One region of the Cytobacillus dafuensis genome, then DNA from elsewhere that is predicted to be linked to it. Evidence: predicted binding sites of a transcription regulator. Region 1 holds the regulator's gene; the other holds the start of a gene.

Region 1 (10,370 bases):
GGCTAACCCCTAAATTATTAAGTACCCTAGCAGCAACACCCTCTCCTTCGCGAATGAGACCGAGAAGAATATGCTCTGTTCCCACATAAGAATGACCTAACTTTCGCGCTTCATCCATCGACAGTTCGATTACTTTTTTGGCTCTAGGGGTGTAATGAATTGTCTGTGATGCATCCTGTCCCTTACCAATTAGGTTTTCTACTTCCTTTTGTATTTTCTCTGAACCTAGACCCAGTGCATATAAAGCCTTTGCTGCAATTCCTTCTCCTTCACGTACAAGGCCAAGCAAAATATGCTCTGTTCCAATATTATTATGACCTAGACGAATAGCCTCTTCCTGGGCTAAAGCTAATACCTTTTGCGCTCTCTCAGTAAATCGACCGAACATCATGTTCTCATCCTCCAATCTCTTCGTTTTCCATTTTTATTCTTTCTCTTATTAATGACGCTCGCCGAATATCCCGTTCATGAGGTCTTAGTGGTCCCCCTGCATACTGTTGTAAAAATCCAGGCTGCGTCAGGATCATTAATTCATTTAAAATATTCTTGGAAATGTTTTTTAGATACTGCATATCAATCCCAAGCCGAACATCTGATAAACATCTAGCTGCTTCTTTCGATTCAATAATTCGGCAGTTTGATAATATCCCATAAGAGCGGAAGACTCTGTCTTCTAATTGTATGTTAGAAGTTTTAGCTAATGCTTCCCGGGCTGATCTTTCCTGAGAAATAAGTTGACTTACAACACTCTTTAGATCCTCTACAATATCCTTTTCTGACTTTCCAAGAGTGATTTGATTTGATACTTGAAAGATGTTTCCTAATGCTTCGCTGCCTTCACCATAAATTCCTCTAACAACTAAGCCAAGTTGATTAATAGCTGGAATGATCCGGTTCATTTGTTGAGTTAAAACAAGGCCTGGTAAATGTACCATTACAGAAGCCCTTAACCCTGTACCAACATTTGTCGGACAGCTTGTTAGGTAGCCAACCTTTTCATCAAAGGCATAGTCAATTTCTACTTCAAGCCAATCATCAATTTCATTTGCGATATTTAAAGCCTCAGACAATTGGAAGCCTGGAAATAAACACTGGATTCTAATATGGTCCTCTTCATTAATCATAATGCTTAATTCTTCATTTTCGGAAAGAACGCAAGCACCATGTGAGGAATTCTCTGCAAGATGCGGACTGATTAAATGCTTTTCCATTAGAACCCTTTTTTGGAGAGGCTGAAGCTCATCCATCAGTAATAACTCTAAATTTCCAAGCGTAGAAAATGATTTTTCCTCTACCTTTTTCTTTATCATATGAATGACTGACTTGGCTTCGTCATTCGTAAATAGTGTAGGAAACTTGTATTGTTTTATATTCCGGGCTAACCGAATTCTTGAACTTAATATTATATCTGAATCAGGGCCCTCAGCACTCATCCAGGAGCTGACAGCTTGATTAATGAAGCGTTCTAGCGACAAGCTTACTCTCCCCCCTCAACCTTCGCATTTAATTTGCTTTCAAGTAAGCGAATTTCGTCTCTAATTTCTGCAGCTCTTTCAAATTCCTCTTTCACGATGGACTCTTTAAGCTTTTGCTTCAATTCCTCAATATTTTTTCTTAAGTGGATACTTCCGCCAATCCTAGCTGGTATTTTTCCATTATGGACTGAATTCCCACTATGCAGTCTTTTTAAAATTGGTTTAAGCTGTTCTTCAAATGCTTGGTAACAATGAGCACAGCCAAATCTTCCTACCTTAATGAATTGTTGGAAGGTCATTGAGCATTGATCACATTGTAAAATTTCTTCCTGCTGGAATGGATCTTGCTCCGTCTTTTGAAAGGTGGGTTCAATATTCAGCAATCCCGCTAACAAATTATTAATTGAAAAACCCGGTGCACCGAGCATGAACATATCGCCTTTTTCTTGGGCACATTTATCACATAAATGATATTCTGCCTTCTCTCCATTCAATATTTTCGTAAAATGAAGCGCTGCCGGCCTTTGATTACATTCTTGGCAAATCATGTTTTCATCCTCTCCAGCTTCCGTTTTTCTATTTATATTTTAAAGTCGTTAACATGGCCTTTAACATTCTTGCACGCAGCTCATCTCTATATGGAAGATCAATATATAGGACCGAACGATCGATAACGCTTAGCATTATTTTCGCTTCCCTTTTTGTAATGATCTCCTCTTCGACAAGTCTTATAATTACATCCTCTGCACTACTCTGAGCTATGCGACTTTGTATTAAAGTTAATAATTGATCAATTAAATGAGCGTGGTCATATGATTGCACTTTCATAATTCTTATATATCCGCCGCCACCACGTTTACTTTCTACAACATACCCTTTTTCTATTGTAAATCTTGTATTAATTACGTAGTTTATCTGGGACGGGACACATTGAAATTTATCTGCAATTTCACTCCTTTTAATTTCAACAATTTCTCGCTCACTCATTTCTAAAACTCTTTTCAAATAATCTTCTATAATATCTGAGATATTTCTCAATATTCCTCCCCCTCAATCTGACTTTGACTATATTTGACTTAAATTATACATAACTACGCTTTCTCGTGCAATGAACAGGTACTAATAATTTTTCCATATTTTTTTATTCCCAAACATGTGAATTAATTTTTACGTTGTCCGAGTTCACAAATAAACAAAAAAGAGTATCCAGTGGATACTCTTTTAATTTACCTAGCGACGTCCTACTCTAGCAAGGGGACAGCCCCTAAATACCATGGCGTAGAATCTTAACTTCCGTGTTCAGCCTCGGCTTTGAATAAGCGGCGGGGGTTACTTTCTAAATTTCTTCTCATTTTTATACAAATTTTCAAATGTTCTTCGAACATAAATAAAAAAGAACAGCCTCATTTAGCTGTTCTTCATTTTGCTTGGCGACGTCCTACTCTCACAAGGGGACAGCCCCTAACTACCATTGGCGCTGAGAAGCTTAACTTCCGTGTTCGGGATGGGAACGGGTGTGACCTTCTCGCTATCGCCACCAAACTGTGAAATTGAGGTTTTGTTCCCTCAAAACTAGATAATGTTGAAGAAGAATTCGAGTAATCAATTTGGTTAAGTCCTCGACCGATTAGTATTTGTCAGCTCCACGTGTCACCACGCTTCCACCTCAAACCTATCAACCTGATCATCTTTCAGGGGTCTTACTAGCTTGACGCTATGGGAAATCTCATCTCGAGGGGGGCTTCATGCTTAGATGCTTTCAGCACTTATCCCTTCCGCACATAGCTACCCAGCGATGCTCTTGGCAGAACAACTGGTACACCAGCGGTGCGTCCATCCCGGTCCTCTCGTACTAAGGACAGCTCCTCTCAAATTTCCTGCGCCCACGACGGATAGGGACCGAACTGTCTCACGACGTTCTGAACCCAGCTCGCGTACCGCTTTAATGGGCGAACAGCCCAACCCTTGGGACCGACTACAGCCCCAGGATGCGATGAGCCGACATCGAGGTGCCAAACCTCCCCGTCGATGTGGACTCTTGGGGGAGATAAGCCTGTTATCCCCGGGGTAGCTTTTATCCGTTGAGCGATGGCCCTTCCATGCGGAACCACCGGATCACTAAGCCCGACTTTCGTCCCTGCTCGACTTGTAGGTCTCGCAGTCAAGCTCCCTTATGCCTTTACACTCTTCGAATGATTTCCAACCATTCTGAGGGAACCTTTGGGCGCCTCCGTTACTTTTTAGGAGGCGACCGCCCCAGTCAAACTGCCCACCTGACACTGTCTCCCACCCCGATCAGGGGTGCGGGTTAGAATTTCAATACAGCCAGGGTAGTATCCCACCGATGCCTCCACCGAAGCTAGCGCTCCGGCTTCCAAGGCTCCTACCTATCCTGTACAAGCTGTACCGAAATTCAATATCAGGCTACAGTAAAGCTCCACGGGGTCTTTCCGTCCTGTCGCGGGTAACCTGCATCTTCACAGGTACTATAATTTCACCGAGTCTCTCGTTGAGACAGTGCCCAGATCGTTACGCCTTTCGTGCGGGTCGGAACTTACCCGACAAGGAATTTCGCTACCTTAGGACCGTTATAGTTACGGCCGCCGTTTACTGGGGCTTCAATTCAGAGCTTCGCTTGCGCTAACCCCTCCTCTTAACCTTCCAGCACCGGGCAGGCGTCAGCCCCTATACTTCGCCTTACGGCTTCGCAGAGACCTGTGTTTTTGCTAAACAGTCGCCTGGGCCTATTCACTGCGGCTCATCCGGGCTATTCACCCAAATGAGCACCCCTTCTCCCGAAGTTACGGGGTGATTTTGCCGAGTTCCTTAACGAGAGTTCTCTCGCTCACCTTAGGATTCTCTCCTCGCCTACCTGTGTCGGTTTGCGGTACGGGCACCTTTTCCCTCGCTAGAGGCTTTTCTTGGCAGTGTGGATTCAGGAACTTCGGTACTTTATTTCCCTCGCCGTCACAGCTCAGCCTTTATGCAAGCGGGATTTGCCTCGCTTGCAGCCTAACTGCTTGGACGCGCTATTCCAGCAGCGCGCTTACCCTATCCTCCTGCGTCCCCCCATTGCTCAAACGGTAAAGAGGTGGTACAGGAATATCAACCTGTTGTCCATCGCCTACGCTTTTCAGCCTCGGCTTAGGTCCCGACTAACCCTGAGCGGACGAGCCTTCCTCAGGAAACCTTAGGCATTCGGTGGATGGGATTCTCACCCATCTTTCGCTACTCATACCGGCATTCTCACTTCTAAGCGCTCCACCAGTCCTTACGGTCTAGCTTCAACGCCCTTAGAACGCTCTCCTACCACTGACATCGTAGATGTCAATCCACAGCTTCGGTGATACGTTTAGCCCCGGTACATTTTCGGCGCAGAGTCACTCGACCAGTGAGCTATTACGCACTCTTTAAATGGTGGCTGCTTCTAAGCCAACATCCTGGTTGTCTAAGCAACTCCACATCCTTTTCCACTTAACGTATACTTTGGGACCTTAGCTGGTGGTCTGGGCTGTTTCCCTCTTGACTACGGATCTTATCACTCGCAGTCTGACTCCCATGGATAAGTCTTTGGCATTCGGAGTTTGTCTGAATTCGGTAACCCGATGAGGGCCCCTAGTCCAAACAGTGCTCTACCTCCAAGACTCTTACTACATGAGGCTAGCCCTAAAGCTATTTCGGAGAGAACCAGCTATCTCCAAGTTCGATTGGAATTTCTCCGCTACCCACACCTCATCCCCGCACTTTTCAACGTGCGTGGGTTCGGTCCTCCATCCAGTGTTACCTGGACTTCAACCTGGACATGGGTAGGTCACCTGGTTTCGGGTCTACGACCACATACTCATTCGCCCTATTCAGACTCGCTTTCGCTGCGGCTCCGTCTCTTCAACTTAACCTCGCATGTAATCGTAACTCGCCGGTTCATTCTACAAAAGGCACGCCATCACCCGTTAATGGGCTCTGACTACTTGTAGGCACACGGTTTCAGGATCTCTTTCACTCCCCTTCCGGGGTGCTTTTCACCTTTCCCTCACGGTACTGGTTCACTATCGGTCACTAGGGAGTATTTAGCCTTGGGAGATGGTCCTCCCTGCTTCCGACGGGATTTCACGTGTCCCGCCGTACTCAGGATCCACTCTGGAGGGAACGAAGTTTCAACTACAGGGCTTTTACCTTCTATGGCCGGCCTTTCCAGACCTGTTCATTTACCTCGTTCCTTTGTAACTCCGTGTAGAGTGTCCTACAACCCCAAGAGGCAAGCCTCTTGGTTTGGGCTAATCCCGTTTCGCTCGCCGCTACTCAGGGAATCGCGTTTGCTTTCTCTTCCTCCGGGTACTTAGATGTTTCAGTTCCCCGGGTCTGCCTTCAATACCCTATGTATTCAGGTAAAGATCCTATCCCATTACGGATAGGGGGTTCCCCCATTCGGAAATCTCCGGATCAAAGCTTACTTACAGCTCCCCGAAGCATATCGGTGTTAGTCCCGTCCTTCATCGGCTCCTAGTGCCTAGGCATTCACCGTGCGCCCTTTCTAACTTAACCTACTTCGGTCAACGATTAACGTTGTCCTCATGGTTTGTACTCTTACTCAATGAATAAATAAGAGAGAAAACTAAAATGGCGATTACTCGGTTATTCTTCTTCATTTCATTATCTAGTTTTCAAAGAACAAAAGTTTTGAGAGATTATTCTCTCAAAACTGAACGAACAAGAAACGTCTTATTTAAGAAGTATGAAATACTTCTATATATCCTTAGAAAGGAGGTGATCCAGCCGCACCTTCCGATACGGCTACCTTGTTACGACTTCACCCCAATCATCTGTCCCACCTTAGGCGGCTGGCTCCTTACGGTTACCCCACCGACTTCGGGTGTTACAAACTCTCGTGGTGTGACGGGCGGTGTGTACAAGGCCCGGGAACGTATTCACCGCGGCATGCTGATCCGCGATTACTAGCGATTCCGGCTTCATGCAGGCGAGTTGCAGCCTGCAATCCGAACTGAGAATGGTTTTATGGGATTCGCTTAACCTCGCGGTCTCGCAGCCCTTTGTACCATCCATTGTAGCACGTGTGTAGCCCAGGTCATAAGGGGCATGATGATTTGACGTCATCCCCACCTTCCTCCGGTTTGTCACCGGCAGTCACCTTAGAGTGCCCAACTGAATGCTGGCAACTAAGATCAAGGGTTGCGCTCGTTGCGGGACTTAACCCAACATCTCACGACACGAGCTGACGACAACCATGCACCACCTGTCACTCTGTCCCCCGAAGGGGAACGCCCTATCTCTAGGGTTGGCAGAGGATGTCAAGACCTGGTAAGGTTCTTCGCGTTGCTTCGAATTAAACCACATGCTCCACCGCTTGTGCGGGCCCCCGTCAATTCCTTTGAGTTTCAGCCTTGCGGCCGTACTCCCCAGGCGGAGTGCTTAATGCGTTAGCTGCAGCACTAAGGGGCGGAAACCCCCTAACACTTAGCACTCATCGTTTACGGCGTGGACTACCAGGGTATCTAATCCTGTTCGCTCCCCACGCTTTCGCGCCTCAGTGTCAGTTACAGACCAGAAAGTCGCCTTCGCCACTGGTGTTCCTCCACATCTCTACGCATTTCACCGCTACACGTGGAATTCCACTTTCCTCTTCTGCACTCAAGTTCCCCAGTTTCCAATGACCCTCCACGGTTGAGCCGTGGGCTTTCACATCAGACTTAAGGAACCACCTGCGCGCGCTTTACGCCCAATAATTCCGGACAACGCTTGCCACCTACGTATTACCGCGGCTGCTGGCACGTAGTTAGCCGTGGCTTTCTGGTTAGGTACCGTCAAGGTACCGCCCTATTCGAACGGTACTTGTTCTTCCCTAACAACAGAGTTTTACGATCCGAAAACCTTCATCACTCACGCGGCGTTGCTCCGTCAGACTTTCGTCCATTGCGGAAGATTCCCTACTGCTGCCTCCCGTAGGAGTCTGGGCCGTGTCTCAGTCCCAGTGTGGCCGATCACCCTCTCAGGTCGGCTACGCATCGTTGCCTTGGTGAGCCGTTACCTCACCAACTAGCTAATGCGCCGCGGGCCCATCTGTAAGTGATAGCCGAAGCCATCTTTCAGCTTTCCTACATGTGTAGAAAAGAATTATCCGGTATTAGCTCCGGTTTCCCGAAGTTATCCCAGTCTTACAGGCAGGTTGCCCACGTGTTACTCACCCGTCCGCCGCTAACTTGCGAGAGCAAGCTCTCACAAGTCCGCTCGACTTGCATGTATTAGGCACGCCGCCAGCGTTCGTCCTGAGCCAGGATCAAACTCTCCAATAAAGAGTAAGATTAGCTCTTAAAAATGTCTTATAAAAAGACTTAGAAAACGTTGACGTTTTTGTTCGTTCAGTTTTCAAAGAACAACTTCAAATGTTTTGTCGTTTTAGACGACTTTTTAATAATACCAGATTCACTAAGTTGAGTCAACAACTTTTTCAAAAACTTTTTATGGTGGAGCCTAGCGGGATCGAACCGCTGACCTCCTGCGTGCAAGGCAGGCGCTCTCCCAGCTGAGCTAAGGCCCCGTATTTTAAAATGGTCGGGAAGACAGGATTCGAACCTGCGACCCCTTGGTCCCAAACCAAGTGCTCTACCAAGCTGAGCTACTTCCCGTATTGTTAAAAGCCAACTATGAAGTACAGCATAAAATTATTTATTCAGGGTCTAATTTCTGAATATTATTATGGCGCGCCCGAAAGGAGTCGAACCCATAACCTTCTGATCCGTAGTCAGACGCTCTATCCAATTGAGCTACGGGCGCATATATAATAATAATGGTGCCGAGGACCGGAATCGAACCGGTACGGTAGTCACCTACCGCAGGATTTTAAGTCCTGTGCGTCTGCCAGTTCCGCCACCCCGGCACTTTTGGAGCGGAAGACGGGATTCGAACCCGCGACCCCCACCTTGGCAAGGTGGTGTTCTACCACTGAACTACTTCCGCATATTATAAATGGTGCGGGTGAAGGGAGTCGAACCCCCACGCCTTGCGGCGCCAGATCCTAAGTCTGGTGCGTCTGCCAATTCCGCCACACCCGCATTATTTAAATGGTGAGCCATGAAGGACTCGAACCTTCGACCCTCTGATTAAAAGTCAGATGCTCTACCGACTGAGCTAATGGCTCGTAATAAAATGATTGCTCAAGAGTGCCGGCCAGAGGACTTGAACCCCCAACCTACTGATTACAAGTCAGTTGCTCTACCAATTGAGCTAGGCCGGCATTATAAATATGGTGGAGGATGACGGGATCGAACCGCCGACCCCCTGCTTGTAAGGCAGGTGCTCTCCCAGCTGAGCTAATCCTCCATAATATGCCTAGCGACGTCCTACTCTCACAAGGGGACAGCCCCTAACTACCATCGGCGCTGAGAAGCTTAACTTCCGTGTTCGGGATGGGAACGGGTGTGACCTTCTCGCTATCGCCACTAGACTGTATGAAATTGAGGTTTTGTTCCCTCAAAACTAGATAATGTTGAAGAAGAATTCGAGTAATCAATTTGGTTAAGTCCTCGACCGATTAGTATTTGTCAGCTCCACGTGTCACCACGCTTCCACCTCAAACCTATCAACCTGATCATCTTTCAGGGGTCTTACTAGCTTGACGCTATGGGAAATCTCATCTCGAGGGGGGCTTCATGCTTAGATGCTTTCAGCACTTATCCCTTCCGCACATAGCTACCCAGCGATGCTCTTGGCAGAACAACTGGTACACCAGCGGTGCGTCCATCCCGGTCCTCTCGTACTAAGGACAGCTCCTCTCAAATTTCCTGCGCCCACGACGGATAGGGACCGAACTGTCTCACGACGTTCTGAACCCAGCTCGCGTACCGCTTTAATGGGCGAACAGCCCAACCCTTGGGACCGACTACAGCCCCAGGATGCGATGAGCCGACATCGAGGTGCCAAACCTCCCCGTCGATGTGGACTCTTGGGGGAGATAAGCCTGTTATCCCCGGGGTAGCTTTTATCCGTTGAGCGATGGCCCTTCCATGCGGAACCACCGGATCACTAAGCCCGACTTTCGTCCCTGCTCGACTTGTAGGTCTCGCAGTCAAGCTCCCTTATGCCTTTACACTCTTCGAATGATTTCCAACCATTCTGAGGGAACCTTTGGGCGCCTCCGTTACTTTTTAGGAGGCGACCGCCCCAGTCAAACTGCCCACCTGACACTGTCTCCCACCCCGATCAGGGGTGCGGGTTAGAATTTCAATACAGCCAGGGTAGTATCCCACCGATGCCTCCACCGAAGCTAGCGCTCCGGCTTCCAAGGCTCCTACCTATCCTGTACAAGCTGTACCGAAATTCAATATCAGGCTACAGTAAAGCTCCACGGGGTCTTTCCGTCCTGTCGCGGGTAACCTGCATCTTCACAGGTACTATAATTTCACCGAGTCTCTCGTTGAGACAGTGCCCAGATCGTTACGCCTTTCGTGCGGGTCGGAACTTACCCGACAAGGAATTTCGCTACCTTAGGACCGTTATAGTTACGGCCGCCGTTTACTGGGGCTTCAATTCAGAGCTTCGCTTGCGCTAACCCCTCCTCTTAACCTTCCAGCACCGGGCAGGCGTCAGCCCCTATACTTCGCCTTACGGCTTCGCAGAGACCTGTGTTTTTGCTAAACAGTCGCCTGGGCCTATTCACTGCGGCTCATCCGGGCTATTCACCCAAATGAGCACCCCTTCTCCCGAAGTTACGGGGTGATTTTGCCGAGTTCCTTAACGAGAGTTCTCTCGCTCACCTTAGGATTCTCTCCTCGCCTACCTGTGTCGGTTTGCGGTACGGGCACCTTTTCCCTCGCTAGAGGCTTTTCTTGGCAGTGTGGATTCAGGAACTTCGGTACTTTATTTCCCTCGCCGTCACAGCTC
Region 2 (10,370 bases), 1.8 Mb from region 1:
AACTTGAAGTGGGGGTCTTACTGCCCGTTAATCTGCGATAAATTATTCTTTTTCTTGAGAAAGCTCTTTTAATGATTTTACTTTTCCATGTGGGTTCTGATCCTGCTTTCTTACCGACCATGCACGCTCTTTTTCTCGTTTTGATTTTGTCACAATATCCCTCCTTTCTTTTCAAAACTTAGGATAATCAATTTTGTACATTTTATTTCAAAACAACAGGAAAGTAATTGGTAAGGAAATCTTTTCGTTACAATTCTAGAGCTCTTTTGTTAGAATAGAATTGTTTGTTAGAAAGGAGTTTATACGCTTGAAAAATTTAACAACCGATTTTCGCTTGTTAATCGGACTTTTACTCGCGCATTTACTTATGTTTTTCACTTTTCAGGATAAGGCTGTTTTTTGGTACATCTTTTCAGCTACCATGTTAATTTTAATTAGTTACTCCATACTTAATGAAGAATTGGAGGATAGATCCTCTTTTATGTCTTATATTTTGTATGGGATTCTCTCAGGATTTATACTATTTGGGGTATTTTGGATTGGTTACAATCTAATTGAATTGTTAAATCTCCCATTGATTAATAACATTTCAAAATTATATGGGCGCCTTTCACCAACTTTACTTTGGCACTACATTGTCCTTATGTTAATTATTATCCCTGGAGAAGAAATTTTTTGGCGTGGGTTTGTTCAAAAAAGAATCTTAAAATACATAAATATCCCTTCAGGAATCATTCTTTCGTCGATTTTATATGCATCAGTACATTTTTACTCGTCTCAATGGATTCTTGCTTTTGCTGCATTCGTTGCAGGCCTTTTCTGGGGATGGCTATATGCATGGAAACAAAGCATGCCACTAATCATCGTGTCTCATCTGATTTTTGATTTACTCCTATTTGTTTTCCTGCCCTTTAGTTAATAGGTACCATTTACTAAAATAGGATTTATTAATCATTTCTTATAATATGTTGAAGGTTAAAATGAGAAATGGTAATGTATGAATAATAATGTAACTCCATTTTTTTTATTTCGTCAAATTAATTACAAAGCTAATTGCAACTAAGGGAGGAATAACTAAATGAAATTATTGACAAAATGGATGCTCATTTTTGGATTACTTAGTTTAATCCTTGCAGGCTGCGGAACGAGTGAAAATGCTAATGACAAAACAAACGGATCCAAAACTGCCCAGAATGAAAATCAAGATTCGCAAAAGCACGATGAACATGAAACTGACAATGGACAAGGTGTAGAAGAAACAAATAACACGGAACAAAATAATGAGGAAAAAGGAACCGATCGGATCCTTGAACAAAATCTACAATATAAAATAAATGATGAAATGAAAGAAGAAACTGCTTTTCTAAAATCTAGCGACAATATGCCTTACTCCATGTATGTGTTACCAGGATTTGAATTAACAGCTGAGGAACCTAATAAAGATGTCCTATATCTATCAGAAAATGATCATATCTTTATGCGTATTGAACTCCTCCCTGCTGATACTGATTGGAAAACATTAGAGGATGGTACAAAGACACAGCTACAATCAGTAAATGATGATGTTCAAACAATTGAAGCACCAAGTGATGATTTCTTTAAAGACACGATCGCTATGGAAGCTAGCAATGATGAAGATGTAATAACCGCATATTTAATCAAAAGTAAGGAACAGCCAATAAAATTAACCATTTTTACGAAAAAGGATTTAAATTATAAAGATGCATTCCTGCAAATGGGAAAAACGATTTTGAAAGAAAAGTAAATTACTATAGCTAAAAAAGATCTGGCCGGTGCCAGATCTTTTTTAGTATCCCTCATCCAAAGGCTTCATCCATAGTAATACAATAAAAGCAATGCTTAAGTATCCAAATATCGGGTATAAGTAAGCTAATAATGTGCCATAATTTATTAAACTAATGAAGTAACAAATAACAAAAATGAAGCTAACCGTGATAATACTTGGGAGTGCGATATATTTCCTCACTTGTCGTTCAATTCCGAATACATTTCCAATCACAGATGTGAAAATTTCACCATATATAACGAACACATATATCCAAAAAAATGAAGAAGCAACCGTTCTCATAATTACTGCCATAGGAATTTGATAAGATTCAAGATTAGGGAGCATTACTAACGTAAAATGGCTTGAAATAAGAATAATTGTTAAAGCTCCCCCTCCCAAAATTCCTCCCCACCTAATTGTTTGATCATCCTTAATTTCAGTTGCTATTGGAACTAAAACAGCCTGAGCTAAGCTTAAATTCATAGCAGCATATGAAAATGGTGCCACAACTGCCTTCCATCCGTCTTCAGCAAATGGAATAAACAACACTTGATCTGCAAAGTTAGGGAGTGAAATAGAAATAATCATTAGAAGAATACTAAAAGCAATCATCATCGGGACAACAAATGTATTGACTGCAAAAATACCTTTTGTCCCTAATATCATAACTAAAATGGAGAGGCCGATTGTAAAAAATATTCCAGTGTATTTTGATAATCCAATTTGTTCTTCAAATACTGCTCCTGCCCCGGAAAGCATCACAGCACATACTCCAAGCAGCATCAAGAGCATTAATAGATTGATAACTGAACCAAAGAGCCTTCCAAATAAGTATTCATTCAGTTCTTGATAAGATGTTGCTTGAATTCGAGCTGCAATCCTCATTAATTTTGAACCAAGAAAAATAAATATGTAACCGCTCATTAATATTGAAATGAATCCAATAAATCCAAAGCGAGAGAAAAACTCAACTATTTCACGACCGGTTGCAAATCCAGCCCCAACTACTGTTCCTACATATACTGCAGCAATTTGAAAGGCTGCCCCCCAGTTTGTTTTCACTTGATCTCCTCCTTCCCTTTCAATATATGAATCAATTTCTAATCTAAGACGAGCTATTTATGAAGTCATGTAATATGGCTAATTTTATAAGGATAGGGATAAACCTAAATTTTCCTATAATATTTTAAACAAAACACTTGAAAGTCAAAAAAGGTCAAAGTATAATGAATTCAAAGGTCAAATATAGTCAAAGTCAAAGTAAAGTACAGGAGGTAGTAATATGCTTTGTCAAAAATGTCAACAAAAAGAAGCTAATGTACAATTGAAAGTAAATATAAACGGAAATGAAAAAAACCTTATCCTTTGTCAAAGCTGTTATCAACATGAAAAAGCAAAAATTGGTTCCTCCTTTGGTTCAAAAGGATTAACAGATATTAATCAATTTCCATTTGATGAATTATTCAAACATGTTGAATCAAGTAAGCAACCTTTTCAAAAACAATCATTTACACAAAATACTGAACATAAAAAATCTGGTGGATTTATAGATCAATTCGGCAGAAATCTAACTCAATTAGCAAGTGCTGGACTCATTGATCCTGTTATAGGAAGAGATGAGGAGGTATACCGTGTCATTGAAATTTTAAATCGAAGAAATAAAAATAACCCTGTATTAATTGGTGAACCTGGCGTAGGTAAAACAGCAATAGCCGAAGGACTTGCTACGATGATTTCAGAGGGGAAAGTACCGAAAAAGCTTCTCAATAAAGATGTTTACTTGTTAGATGTTGCTTCGCTAGTAGCAAACACTGGAATAAGAGGCCAATTTGAAGAAAGAATGAAACAATTAATAAGTGAATTACAAGAAAGAAAAAACATTATTCTATTTATTGATGAAATTCACCTTCTTGTTGGTGCTGGTTCAGCAGAAGGATCAATGGACGCAGGTAATATTCTAAAACCAGCATTAGCTAGAGGTGAACTGCAATTAGTTGGTGCAACAACTTTAAAGGAATACCGTCAAATTGAAAAAGATCCAGCACTTGAACGCCGCTTTCAGCCTGTTTATGTACAAGAGCCAACAGAAGATGAAGCTTTTGAAATTCTTAGAGGCCTAAAGTCTAAATATGAAGACTATCATGAGGTTTCTATTTCGGAAGAAGCAATTAAAGCATGTGTTCAATTATCAAGCCGTTATATCCATGATCGCTATCTCCCAGATAAAGCAATTGATTTAATGGATGAAGCGGGATCTAAAATGAATTTAAAATCAGACTATACACCTTTCGAGCAGATTAATAGCCGCTTAGAGGAAATTAGCAAACAAAAAGAAAAAGTATTAAAAGCGGAAAATTATGAAGCAGCAGCAAAGCTTCGTGAAGAAGAAATTAAGCTAGAAAAAGCACTTAACACGAATAATCTCTCTTCACGCCCTATCGTCGAAGTCCATCATATTCAAGAAATAATTGAGAAGAAAACTGGAATCCCAGTCGGCAAGCTCATTGAAAATGAGCAGGTAAAACTAAAGAATCTTGAGGCAAACCTATCTCAAAAGGTTATTGGACAAGATGAGGCTGTAGAAAAGATCGCTAAGGCCATTCGCAGAAGCAGAGCTGGACTTAAGGCGAAAAGTCGTCCAATTGGTTCATTTCTATTCGTTGGACCAACTGGTGTTGGTAAAACCGAATTATCAAAAACCCTTGCGCAAGAATTATTTGGCTCAAAAGAAGCAATGATTCGTCTTGATATGAGTGAATATATGGAAAAGCACAGTGTCTCAAAAATCATCGGCTCTCCTCCTGGGTATGTTGGCCACGAAGAAGCAGGTCAATTAACTGAAAAGGTGCGCCGTAACCCATATAGCATTATTTTGCTTGATGAAATTGAAAAGGCACACCCTGATGTTCTGCATATATTTCTACAAATCTTAGAGGATGGGCGCTTGACTGATAGCCAAGGCCGAACAATTAGCTTTAATGATACAGTCATTATTATGACAAGTAATGCAGGTGTTCAGAATAATAAAATTCACGTTGGTTTTGAAACAAATGATGTGTTGAAGGAAGCAAGCATTTTAGATTCACTTGGTTCTTTCTTTAAACCAGAGTTTTTAAACCGTTTTGATAGTATAATTGAGTTTAAATCCCTTGAAAAAGGACATTTACTTGAGATTGTCGAGATTATGCTTAATGACCTGCAAGAAAATCTATCAGGGCAAAATATGAATCTTACCATTTCTGACCAAGTAAAAGAAAAACTTGCAGAAATCGGATATCATCCAGCGTTTGGAGCTCGACCTTTAAGAAGAGTCATTCAAGATCAGCTTGAAGATAAGCTAGCAGATTTCATTATCGATCATTCAGATAATCCTGAACTACAGGCAAGATTAGAAAATGAGGAAATTATAATTAGTATGAAAAGTAAATAGTGGAACAAAAAAGGACCGGAAATGAACCGGTCCTTCCATATAAATTAATTACAAGCTCTTATCATTAACGGCGTTTAGCCAGCTTTCAATTTCTCCTACAACTGACTCAACACAGCCATCCTCAAATGGAGAAATTAAATTTGCTTTAGCAACCAATCCTGTAAATGCCTTGCTGCCTCCTAAACTGCAAAGATGCACATAATCTTTCCATGCTTCCTCTTGATTTTCTCTTGAACGCTTCCAAAATTGGAACGCGCAAATCTGTGCCAGTGTGTAATCAATATAATAAAAAGGCGAATTATAAATATGAGCTTGACGCTGCCAGAAGCCGCCATTTTCTAAATACTCATTACCATCATAGTCTTTATGCGGTAAATATTTCTTTTCTATATCTCTCCAAGCTTGTTTTCGTTCTCTAGGAGTAGCTGTAGGATTTTCATAAACCCAATGCTGGAATTCATCAACTGATACACCGTAAGGCAAGAACAATAATGCACCGCTTAGATGAGTAAACTTATATTTATCTGTATCTTCTTTAAAGAATTTTTCCATCCAAGGCCATGTAAAAAATTCCATACTCATTGAATGAATTTCACATGCTTCATAGGTTGGCCAATAATATTCAGGAATTTCATAATTGCGGCTAGAATAAACCTGGAATGCGTGTCCTGCCTCATGGGTAAGAACATCTATATCACCTGAAGTCCCATTAAAGTTTGAAAAAATAAATGGAGACTTGTAATTTTCTATGTATGAACAATAACCGCCACCTGCTTTCCCTTTCTTAGCAACAAGATCCATGAGCTGCTCATCTCGCATATAAGAGAAAAATTCCCCAGTTTCTTTTGAAAGTTCATCATACATAGTCTGACCATTTTCGATAATCCAATCCGGGCTTCCTTTAGGCACAGCATTACCAGATTTAAAATTAAAGCCTTCATCATAATATTTAAGCTGTTCGACTCCAATGCGCTCTCTTTGACGCTCCTTCAGCTTTGTTGCAATCGGAACGATAAATTCTTTTACTTGATCTCGGAAATTGGAAACCATTTCAGCATTGTAATCTGTTCGCTGCATCCGTAAATACGCTAGCTCAACAAAATTTTTGTAACCTAATTTATGAGCAATTTCAGTTCTAACTTTGACCAATTCATCATAGATTCTGTCAAGCTCATGCTCATTTTCAGCAAAAAATCCGAATCGTGCTTCACTAGCTTTTTTACGTATTTCTCTATCAGTTGACTCTGTAAAGGGTTCCATTTGTGCTAGAGTGCGTTCTTCCCCTTCAAAATCAATTTTGGCTGATGCAATTAACTTTGTATATTCAGATGAAAGCTTATTTTCATTTTGCAATAACGGTACAATCTCGGGAGAAAAGACTTTTAATTGTGCTTCCGCTAAGGCAAAAAGCTGTTTTCCCCACTTCTCCTCAAGCTCAGAGCGAAAGTCAGAATTCACAAGTGCTTCATAATATTTCGTTACAAGTCCTTCCACCTCTGGTTGAATTTCATCCATATAATCCTGTTCAGCTTTATAAAATTCATCATTTGTATCCACAGAATGGCGGATATAACAAAGATTGAACATTGTTCCTACATCATTACGCAAATCATTGATTTCATTCATAGCTGAATTCTGCTCTTCAGAAGATTTTGCATCTTTAAACTTTTCCAATGCATTTTCAAACTTCTTGCTTAAGTCTTCTAAATTTGGACGAGAATATGAATAATTTTCAAAACTCACTCCAATTCCCCCTTTTTATTAACTTCCTTTAAGGCACTTTATTATTTCGACAATAATATATATAAATCCTCTAAATAATATGACGATCCATTTGGATCGTCATATTATTAGGTATATTAATTTGAATTAGTTGATATGTCTGTTAATCTGTGATAACCCAAGTTTCTTTAACAGATTTATTGCTGTATCCTTTTCTTCCTCAGATAGCTCCGACATTAACGAATCAATTTGCTTTTCATGGTCAGGAAAGATTTCCTCGATAAAGGCTTTACCTGCTTCTGTAATTTGCCCGTAAGTAACCCTTCTATCTTTCGGACATGCTGCTCTTCTTATAAACCCTTTTTGCTCCAATTTGTCTACAACATAAGTAATACTGCCACTTGCTAACAATATTTTTCCACCAATTTGCTGTAAGGGCTGGTCTCCTTTATGATAAAGAAGCTCAAGAACTGCAAATTCAGTTGGGTTAAGCCCATATGTTTGAATAAGTTTATTAACATTCTCATTAATAGATCGGTATGATCTTGAAAGTACAATAAATAATTTTAATGATTGTTTTATTTGTTCAGAACTCACTATTATCCAATCCTTTTTTAAATATAAATTATCTTGAAATCTAAGTAAATTATAAAAAATCAATCGTTTAATGTCAATTTCCATCCTATTTCCACATTATTGGAAAATATTTTTTGTATTTTGCATATAGTAATGAGCTTCATCTGGTTTAAAATGGTATACTATATTCTAAATTAATTATCTCAAACGGAGTCAAAATTGATGAATAGTAGAAAAAGTAATTATCTTTTATATATTATCGTTGTCATCATCCCGATATTCATTGCATTTATTTACCATATGTATGATGAATTTAATCGCGATTTTAATCAGCGAAAAGAAAAAGCCATATGGATAGCCACCATACACCAAAAAAGCTGGGATCAGTTTATTTCCGAAACCGTAACAACGCTTGACATTCTCGCACTAACTGCTGAAACAGAATTAGATTCAATTGAAAAGCTTTATCCTCTCTTGAAAAAAGCCCACGGCAAAGATCCAAGATACGGGGGAATCTATTTACTTGATCCAGAAGGAAAAGTTATTACGGGTTCAAACTCTCTATTAACCAATACTAATTTATCAAACCAAGAATATATTAAGGAAATTACTCGTACAAAAGATATCGTTATTTCCAATAATCTAGAAACATTAAAAAATGGTCAAAAAGTTATTGGGATAGGAGAACCTGTTTTAAATGATGAGGGACAATTAGTATCAATCATTATCGCCCATTTAAGAATTGATTATGTACAAAACATAATGAGATTATTAACTCCAGATACAAAGCTTTCAGTTATTAATCAAAATGGATCGGTCATTATGGACATTAATATGAATGGCTCTACTAAATTCTCTCAAAAAAATTCTATCTCCTTACCATTTGATCGACTTCCATGGAGTATTAAGGTAGAAATCCCGAATAGAGATATGGGTAAAATTATAAAAACGGTTTCCCTCGTAATGGTTCGTTTTATATTTATTTGCCACATAATGTTTTTATTGATTAAGTATCTCATGCTTAGAAAACAAACAGCAAGAGAGAAAAAGGAAAATGAACTTCAGAAGCTAGAGCTTGTTGGAACTTTGGCAGCAAGTACGGCACACGAAATCCGGAATCCTTTAACAGGAATAAAAGGGTTAGTTCAGCTTTTAAGTGAAAAATATACGAATACAGACGATCAATATTATTTCTCTGTCATCAATGATGAAATAAGCAGAATAAATGAAATCGTTAGTGAGTTTCTTATACTTGGAAAACCGACAGCACAGAAAACTGAAATCATTGATACTAGAAAAATAATAATAGATTTAGAGCCACTCATTATATCAGAAGCTAATTTAAATAATGTTCAATACGAGTCATCTCTTCCATGTTCACCTATTTATGTAGATTGTACGAAAGATCAGCTGAAACAAGTACTTCTTAATATTACGAAAAATGCATTAGAATCTATGCCAGAAGGTGGCAAGCTATCCATTTCACTCATTGAACTGCCCTATAGATGCCAAATCCAAGTATCAGACACAGGTTCTGGTATTCCTGAAGGAGAAATCGAAAAAATATTCCAGCCTTTCTATACTTCTAAAGATTTAGGTACAGGACTCGGTCTCGTTGTTTGTAAAAGGATCCTTCAATCATTTGGTGGGGAAATTCAAATTGCAAGTAAAGTAAATAAGGGAACAATTGTAGATATTTTTCTACCGACTAAAGAAAAATAAATAAAAGAGCCGTTTTGGCTCTTTTATTTATTATAAATGGACGATTGGTTTTTTCTGTTCAATCCTGACTTTAATCTCTTCAAGCATTTGCTTCACGCGCTCATTTCGATCCTCAGGAGCTATTTTTTTGTTAAGAGCTGAATATAAAGTAATGTCCCTTAGCATAAGAAATAACGGCAATTGCTGCTCAATGTCCTGTGGAAGCGAATTTTCTGTTTTGTATCCTTCAATAAATGATGAATAGAAAAATTCCCCAAACTCATTTCTTCTTTCTGTTTCACTTGCTGAAAACCCAGATAAAGTTGAATAATATAGCGGAATTGCAATATCTGACACAAACCATTGGTAACAGCAATCATCAAAATCAAATACATAAATGCTTTTGCCATCATAAAAAAAGTTTCCCCAATGGATATCTGAATGAATAAGACCATAGTTATCTTTGTTTTTCCGTAATTTATTAATTTGTTCAAAAAGTTCCTTGGCATTTTGAATAGCAACTTTGTCTTCAGCAGGAAAATATTTTTCTACATCTAGTAGCTCATCCTCATTCCAATGATACCTTTCCTTGATATTTGGAGACGGTACGTATGTTTTAGTTACGGCATGCATTTTACCTATCGTTTTTCCCCAAACATAAAATAACTGTTCATTAAAAAGTTCGTCTTTTATCTTTACTTGTTCACCTGAGACTTTAGAAAAAAGAGTCGCGTAAAAAATCGACCCATCCATTGCCGAAATGGACTCCACATACTTTCCATTATTAGATTGAAATGCCATCGAGATATTTAATCTTTGACTGGACAAGTACTGGATCCAATCAATTTCTGCGAGAAGATTTTCAAGCTCCCGATGTGTGCTATGTGTCAATCGCAATATAAATGTACAATCGTTCTTATTAACCTCGTAAACATAATTCTCAAAATCCCCCAGTAATTTATACCCTTCTTCTAACGAATAAACATGTAAAAAATGATTTATTATTTCTTTCGTAAGTAATATCTCAACTGTTTTTTCCATTAGTACCCCCCAGAAAATAAATTAATCTGGTCAGCTGACCAATTTGATTGAAAAGTCTAAATTTTATCATTTTTATTGTACAATAAATGATGAATAGAAAAAACCATTTGA

What was found. Region 1 encodes CtsR, which represses protease genes until heat stress. Its sites were predicted from a motif close to ATGGTCAATAAAGGTCAAACA; they were not measured.
Region 2: the regulator CtsR is predicted to act here: its motif matches at 2,992-3,012, upstream of FSZ17_RS08790 (ATP-dependent Clp protease ATP-binding subunit).

Annotation. Positions count from the first base shown of each region.
Region 1 covers NZ_CP042593.1:95,705-106,074, reverse strand. Annotated here, with positions in the region: gene clpC (ATP-dependent protease ATP-binding subunit ClpC) at 1-391, opposite strand, end outside; gene FSZ17_RS00545 (protein-arginine kinase McsB) at 396-1,475, opposite strand; gene FSZ17_RS00540 (protein-arginine kinase activator protein McsA) at 1,478-2,023, opposite strand; gene FSZ17_RS00535 (CtsR family transcriptional regulator) at 2,052-2,513, opposite strand; rRNA gene rrf (5S ribosomal RNA) at 2,901-3,017, opposite strand; rRNA gene FSZ17_RS00525 (23S ribosomal RNA) at 3,083-6,017, opposite strand; rRNA gene FSZ17_RS00520 (16S ribosomal RNA) at 6,233-7,783, opposite strand; tRNA gene FSZ17_RS00515 (tRNA-Ala) at 7,953-8,028, opposite strand; tRNA gene FSZ17_RS00510 (tRNA-Pro) at 8,040-8,116, opposite strand; tRNA gene FSZ17_RS00505 (tRNA-Arg) at 8,188-8,264, opposite strand; tRNA gene FSZ17_RS00500 (tRNA-Leu) at 8,279-8,367, opposite strand; tRNA gene FSZ17_RS00495 (tRNA-Gly) at 8,373-8,447, opposite strand; tRNA gene FSZ17_RS00490 (tRNA-Leu) at 8,458-8,542, opposite strand; tRNA gene FSZ17_RS00485 (tRNA-Lys) at 8,553-8,628, opposite strand; tRNA gene FSZ17_RS00480 (tRNA-Thr) at 8,652-8,724, opposite strand; tRNA gene FSZ17_RS00475 (tRNA-Val) at 8,735-8,810, opposite strand; rRNA gene rrf (5S ribosomal RNA) at 8,818-8,934, opposite strand; rRNA gene FSZ17_RS00465 (23S ribosomal RNA) at 9,002-10,370, opposite strand, start outside.
Region 2 covers NZ_CP042593.1:1,859,720-1,870,089, reverse strand. Annotated here, with positions in the region: gene FSZ17_RS23685 (DUF6254 family protein) at 43-153, opposite strand; gene FSZ17_RS08805 (CPBP family intramembrane glutamic endopeptidase) at 308-919, shown strand; gene FSZ17_RS08800 (DUF8580 domain-containing lipoprotein) at 1,079-1,765, shown strand; gene FSZ17_RS08795 (YkvI family membrane protein) at 1,808-2,851, opposite strand; gene FSZ17_RS08790 (ATP-dependent Clp protease ATP-binding subunit) at 3,072-5,219, shown strand; gene FSZ17_RS08785 (M3 family oligoendopeptidase) at 5,268-6,962, opposite strand; gene FSZ17_RS08780 (MarR family winged helix-turn-helix transcriptional regulator) at 7,089-7,538, opposite strand; gene FSZ17_RS08775 (ATP-binding protein) at 7,740-9,239, shown strand; gene FSZ17_RS08770 (phosphotransferase enzyme family protein) at 9,270-10,259, opposite strand.